2 linked regions of the Prosthecobacter debontii genome follow. The protein of the gene in region 1 binds, or shares a complex with, the protein of each later gene. Links are inferred from orthologs where the notes say so. Each region holds a gene or a part of one and is shown in the gene's direction. Other genes may lie near its edges. The genes, in order: rplL and rplT.

The links.
Region 2: rplL (region 1) and rplT share a complex: the UniProt entries of both Escherichia coli proteins name them as parts of the 50S ribosomal subunit. The link is inferred for Prosthecobacter debontii from one-to-one orthologs.

Annotation. Positions count from the first base shown.
Region 1 is NZ_FUYE01000006.1:348,947-352,246, forward strand. The notes cover bases 315-3,300. They hold rplL (50S ribosomal protein L7/L12), read left to right. Parts: upstream 315-1,608; coding sequence 1,609-1,992; downstream 1,993-3,300. Other genes in these bases: rplA (50S ribosomal protein L1), read left to right, coding at 315-924; rplJ (50S ribosomal protein L10), read left to right, coding at 948-1,478; rpoB (DNA-directed RNA polymerase subunit beta), read left to right, coding at 2,352-3,300. Outside these bases: rplK (50S ribosomal protein L11), read left to right, coding at 1-178; more of rplA, read left to right, coding at 226-314. UniProt on the Escherichia coli protein: The binding site for several of the GTPase factors involved in protein synthesis (IF-2, EF-Tu, EF-G and RF3). Is thus essential for accurate translation.
Region 2 is NZ_FUYE01000021.1:15,677-18,896, forward strand. What follows is about bases 143-3,048. They hold rplT (50S ribosomal protein L20), read left to right. Parts: upstream 143-1,356; coding sequence 1,357-1,740; downstream 1,741-3,048. Other genes in these bases: B5D61_RS22225 (mevalonate kinase family protein), read right to left, coding at 143-868; rpmI (50S ribosomal protein L35), read left to right, coding at 1,019-1,237; B5D61_RS22240 (aldo/keto reductase), read right to left, coding at 1,875-2,912; B5D61_RS22245 (LLM class flavin-dependent oxidoreductase), read right to left, coding at 2,924-3,048. Outside these bases: more of B5D61_RS22225, read right to left, coding at 1-142; more of B5D61_RS22245, read right to left, coding at 3,049-3,220. UniProt on the Escherichia coli protein: One of the primary rRNA binding proteins, it binds close to the 5'-end of the 23S rRNA. It is important during the early stages of 50S assembly.

The DNA of each region.
Region 1 (3,300 bases):
GAACATCGCCTCCGGCTCCGGTGAAGCCGCCAAGAAGAAAGTGGCCAAGATCACCAAGGCCCAGCTTCTGGAAGCCACCAAAATGAAGATCGTGGACCTGAACACTCAGGACCTCGAGCGCGCCTCCCGCATCATGGCAGGCACCGCCCGCCAGATGGGCATCGACATCATCGACTAATTCAACCGCAGGAGAACGGAAGACCGCTCGCCAGCACTGCACACCACATGATAACACGAAGCAAAAGATACAAGAAAGCTGCCGAAATGGTTCCGGCAGGAAAGATCTTCTCACTCGAAGAAGCTGCCGAACTCGTGCGCAAATTCCCAGGCACGAAGTTCAACCAAACGGTGACTCTGTCCTTCCACATGGGTGTGGACCCGAAGAAGGGCGACCAGATGATCCGTGGCACTTGCCCGCTGCCTCATGGTTCTGGTAAAACGGTTCGCGTCGCCGTGTTCGCTGTCGGCGCAGCCGCTGAAGCCGCCAAGGCCGCCGGAGCTGAGTTGGTCGGTTTCGAAGATCTCATCGCCAAGGTGAAAGATGGTCAGATGGATTTCGATGTCGCCGTCGCCACCCCCGCTGCGATGAATGAAGTTCGTAAGCTCGGTAAGCAACTCGGACCTCGCGGTTTGATGCCTAACCCAAGAACAGGCACCGTGACCGACGACGTCGGTGGTGCTGTGAAGGCGGTGAAAGCCGGTCGTGTGGACTTCAAGCTGGATAAGAACGGCAACATCGCCGCCACCATCGGCAAAGTCGCTTTCGACGTCAGCGCCCTGGCTGAGAACGGCAATGCTTTGATCGACGCGATCGTCCGTGCTAAGCCTGCCACCGCTCGTGGTAAGTATGTGCACAGCATCACGCTGGCTGCGACGATGTCGCCCGCTCTGCGCATTGATGTCTCCAAGTATGTGAAACTGTAATCCCTGAGGAAGACAAGACACCTATGAAAGCTGAAAAGACACTCCTCATTGAAGACCTGCTGAGCCGGGTCAACTCCTCCCCGTTCCTCTTCGTCGTGGATTACACAGGTCTCACCGTGGACAAATTCGCTGAGCTGCGCAAGCGCTTGGCCCCCACCGGTGCTGAGATCCACGTCTTCAAAAACACTCTCGTGAAGAAGGCTGCTGAGCGCGCCGGTTATCCAGAGTCCCTTGCACCTTTCTTGACGGGCCAGAGCGCCTTCGTCACCGGTGCTCAGGACGTCTGCGCAGCTGCCAAGATCATGAAGAACTTCGCGGCTGAGTTCGAGAAGCCTAAGATCAAGGCTGGCGTCCTCGACGGCGCTCTTCTTGACGCGAACGGCATCAAGGCTCTGGCAGATCTGCCTTCCAAGGAAACCCTCCAGGCCCAGTTACTTGGCGTCCTTCAGGCACCTGCCTCCGCTCTGGTCCGCCTCCTCAACGAGCCTGCTGCCTCCCTGGCACGCGTGCTCAAGGCCAAGGCCGACGCCGCTGGCGAGTCCGCCGCTGCTTAATTCCCACCCCTTTGATCCGATGGCGGCTTCGGCCGCCTGAACATAACACCCAATGGTTCCTTGCCGGAGCGAAAGCTTTCTCTCTTAAACAACCTGGTGCTCCAGGAAACGGCGATACCGAAATACCCATATGGCAGACCTGACTAAAATCGTTGAAGAACTGAGCGGCCTTACCGTGCTGGAAGTCGCTGAACTCGTGAAATCCCTGGAAGACAAGTGGGGCGTGAGCGCCGCTGCTCCTATCGCTGCTGCTGCTCCTGCAGCTGGTGGTGCTGCTCCTGCAGCCGCTGCTGAAGAGAAGACTGAGTTCGACGTCGTCCTGGTTGACGGTGGCGCAAACAAGATCGCCGTGATTAAAGAAGTCCGCGGCGTTGTCGCTGGCCTCGGCCTTGCTGAAGCGAAGAAGCTCGTTGAGAGCGCTCCGCAGAAAGTCAAGGAAGGCGCTAAGAAAGAGGAAGCTGAAGAGATCAAGAAGAAGCTCGAAGCTGCCGGCGCTAAAGTGGAGATCAAGTAACCTCCCATCCTTTCCCGAGTGCCGTCCCCTGGATGGCACTCGGCTGAAGGGAGACTTCCCAAAGACCCTCCTTTCTGAAAATATCCCAATCTCGCATGCCCCGCCCTCTGGTCCGCATCTCTCTGACACTCCGAAGCGTATGCTTGGGAAAAGAGGGAGCCACGCTGGAAGCGGGCTTCGTATCATCTATTTCACCGCCTGAACGGGGACCCGCGTCCGCGTTCTGGTTTCGTCATTTTCACGCTGAGGGACTCAGTGATCCGGCTGGCTGCCGGGTCGTGTGATCCTCAGTGCCGCAGGTTTCACCGCCTGCACCCAGCCACCGCCGTTGCCACCCCGCCGTCTCCCTCACCCTGTATATGTCCCAGCGCACCAACTTTGGCAAAATCCACGAAGTCTCCGAGCCGCCGAATCTGATCGAGATTCAGCTCCGCTCGTATGAGGAGTTCCTGCAGAAGAACATCCTCCCCTCCAAGCGCAAGGAAGTCGGCCTTCAAGCGGTGTTCAAGGAAGTTTTCCCCATCGAGAGCTATGATGCTAAGATGACGCTCGATTTCGTGCTGTATGAAATCGGCGAGCCGAAGCTTTCCTCCCTGGAAGCCATCCGTGAGGCAGAGACCTACAGTGCCCCTCTTTACGTCACTTTTGAACTGCGTGACGAAGCCGGTGCTAAGCAGGAGCGCGTTTACATGGGCGAAGTGCCCCTGATGACCGACCGCGGCACCTTCGTGATCAATGGCGCTGAACGTGTGGTGGTCAGCCAGCTCCATCGTTCCCCTGGCATCTGTTTCGAAAGCAGCCAGCACCTTAATGGCCGCTGGCTCTATGGCTTCCGCATCATCCCTGACCGCGGCACCTGGTTGGAAGTCCAGTTTGACACCAACGACCTCCTTTACGTTTATCTCGACCGCCGTCGTCGCCGTCGGAAGTTCCTGGCCACCACGCTCCTGCGTGTCATCGGCTACTCCACGGACGAGGAGATCCTCAAGCTGTTCTACAACATCGAGGACATGAAGCTGAAGGAGAACCTTCCTGAGGAAGAAATCTCCGCCAAGCTGCTGTTCAAGGACATCCTGGACGGTGAACTCATCGTGGCCCGCGCCTATGAGCCTCTCACCGCCGGTGTTGTCCGTCAGCTAATCCAGCTCGGTCACAAGACCGTGAAGGTAATCACCGCCTCCCAAGACGACCTCATCGTCACCTCTCTGCGCAAAGATCCTGCCAAGGATGAAGACGAGGCCCTCAAAGAAATTTACCGCCGTCTGCGCCCAGGTGATCCTCCAACGATCCCGAACGCTCGCGCTCTGG
Region 2 (3,220 bases), on another replicon or contig:
CACCGCAGTCGCGGGCTGCTTCGACCATGTCAATGTTCCCCTGACTGAGCTTATACAGGCGGCGGCGCAGGTCGAAGTTCTCATTGAGCAGAGGACCGATCTCATGCCCGCGTTTCTCCAGCAGCATGTCGCGCACGCGCTGGGCGAGGTTGGCCCACTGATACATCGCGCTGACGATTTCCCGATCCCCTCGGTTCCAGCGACCGCGGATGTCATTGTGAAAGACTTCGGTGCCCTCACTCAGTTTGGTGGTGTAAGCCACAAAGACAGGGGGCAAAAGAGAGGGATCTAGCTCCTCATAGATGCCATAGCCACGTTTCTCAATGGAGGCTCGGTTGAAATCCATGAACACGACTCCCTCATAAGCCTGGATCACGCGATCCTGGAGACCAGCCGGGATACCGAGTTCATCATTCTCAACACTGAGCACTAAGCTGGGGAGCAGGTAGGTGGGAATCTCCACCTGGTAAAACTGCATCAGAGCCCGCCAACAGGCCGTGATGATGGCGCTACTGCCCGCCATGCCCACTTGGGGCGGGATGTTGCTGGTGTAGCGCAGGGTGAAGTTTCGCCCATGCAGGGGCAGGTTTTCCTTCCGGCAGTATTCAAAGAAGCGTTTCACGCTCGCCTTAAGAAGGCGGATGCCACCGTAGTAACCGTGCTGTCGCACGTCCCGGGCCAGTTCCTCGATGCTGCCGAAGACCGAGTGATCCCGCTGATTGGGCTCGATTTTCAGCTCCGGTGTCTCATACAGCGTGATCTCCGCGCAATAATTGCGGATGATGAAGGAGATCGTCTTGCCAAAGTAGCCGTCGGAGGGATTGCCAACCAAACCGGCACGGGCATAGGCTTTCGTGGTGAGGAGCATGAGGTCGGGAAAAGGGCCGGAAACGTAGAAGGTGGCGTGGGAACAAGCAACCTGAATGCCGAACTTTGGGCCATCTGAGCTGAATTTTGCCACGTTTCCTGTTAAAAAAACCTTGCCGTTTAGCCATTTCACTGCACCTTCGCGGCCCCTATGTCCAAAAACGCTGGTCTAGCCAAAACGAGAAAAGCCGTCTCCAAACGGTTCAAAATTACTGCATCCGGTAAGGTGCTTCGCCGTAAACAGGGCAAGCGCCACATCTTGCAGAATAAGAGCCGCAAGCGGAAACGCAATCTCGGTAAAGTCGCCCTTGTGGCAGAAGTGGACGCAGCCGCAGTGAAGGCAAACATGCCTTTCTCACATCGCGGTTAAGCCCCACGATCCCCCTGCCGGGGATCACGATGTTCCGGTCTGGCTTCCTCGCCCGAAGCCTACGATCAGGTGAGGCCGGTCATCGAATTTAAACAACAGCCTGTTCGGAGAAATAGACAATGCCAAGAGCCACCAACGCCCCCGCTAGCCGCAAACGCCGGAAGCGCACACTCGCGAAAGCCAAAGGCTTCCGCGGATTCCGTTCCACCCACTTCCGTTACGCCAAGGACGCCGTCCGCAAGGCGATGACGTATTCCTACCGTGACCGCAAGGTGCGTAAGCGCGCCTTTCGTAACCTCTGGGTGCAGCGTATCAACGTCGCCGCCCGTCCGCTGGGCATCACTTACAGCCGCCTGATCGAAGGCCTGAAGTATGCTGGCATCACGATCGACCGCAAAGTGCTGTCCGACCTTGCCATCAAGGACGAAGCCGCCTTCGCCGCCATCGCGAACCAAGCCAAAGCTGCCTTCGAGAAGAAGACCGCTGAGTTGGCCAAGAACTAAGACGGAGCGGTTCTAAAGACCCTCTTTTAAATGAAGCAGCCGAGGTGTGAACCTCGGCTGTTTTGTATTTGGGTGGCATTCTGAGGCCATCCTCCTCACTCCGGTGGTGAAATGAGGAGGATGTCGAAGAACCATTAAGCCGCTGTTGGGAACGGATTGCGCTCGCCGAAACCGGATTGGTGCCAATACGGGTAGGTCTTGGGCACACTGCTGGCGGCATCGAGTTTAGCCACCTGCTCCTGGGTGAGGTTCCAGCCGACAGAGCCGAGGTTTTGGCGGAGTTGTTCTTCGGTGCGGGCACCGATGATGACAGAGGAGACCGTCGGGCGCTGGAGCAGCCAGTTAAGGGCAACCTGCGGCACCGTTTTTCCGGTTTCAGCGGCCACTTCATCGAGAGCGTCCACGACCTTGTAGAGATACTCGTCGGAAACTTGAGGACCGTTTTCGGTGCTGAGCTTGTGGTTCAGGCGGCTGGTTTCGGGACGGGGCTGGTTGCGGCGGAGCTTGCCCGTGAGGCGTCCCCAACCGAGGGGGCTCCAGACGACGGCACCGACTTTCTGATCCAGGCCCAAGGGCATGAGGTCCCATTCATAATCGCGGCCGATGAGGGAGTAGTAGGCCTGATGCGCGACATAGCGGGACAGGCCAAACTTATCGGCGTAAGCTTGAGCCTTCATGAGGTGCCAGCCGGAGAAGTTCGAGGCCCCAATGTAGCGGATTTTCCCTGCGCGGACGAGGTCGTCTAGGGTGTTCATCACTTCTTCCACGGGGGTCATGGCATCGAAGCCGTGAAGCTGATAAAGATCGATGTAATCCGTGCCCAGGCGCTTGAGACTACCTTCCACAGAGCGGATGAGGTGCCAGCGGGAGGAACCCACATTGTTAGGCCCGTCACCAAAACGGAAGGTGCCTTTGGTGGAGATGAGCACCTGATCCCGGCGGCCTTTGATGGCTTGACCGAGAATTTCCTCGGCAAGGCCGGCGGAGTAGATGTCGGCACTGTCAAACATGTTGAGGCCGTGTTCCAGGCAGATGTCGATGAGATGGGAGGCTTCTGCGACATCAGAGGAACCCCATTCTTTGAAGAATTCCGTGCCTCCACCGAAGGTGCCGGTGCCAAAAGTGAGGGCTGGGACTTTAAAGCCTGAACCGCCGAGTTGTCTGTATTCCATAAGAGGTGAGTTTATTGGTTGAACGAATCGTTAGGTGTGAAAGAGGGAGTGGTGCCTTGCAGGCTTTTGAAAACCTCAGCGGCGATTTCAAACGAACGCAGCCGGGCCTGCTGATCATAGATGTGCGCGGTGACGATCAGTTCATCCGCCTCCGTGTCGTCCAGCAGAGATTGGATCTGGGCACGCAGAGAATCTGGCCCCCCGACCGCAGAGCAGCGGGTCATGCGGCTGACTTGAGATTCTTCCACGGGGTTCCACAGGCGGTCGATGTCATCCACGGGTGGCTGGAGTTCGCGTGGCCAGCCCCG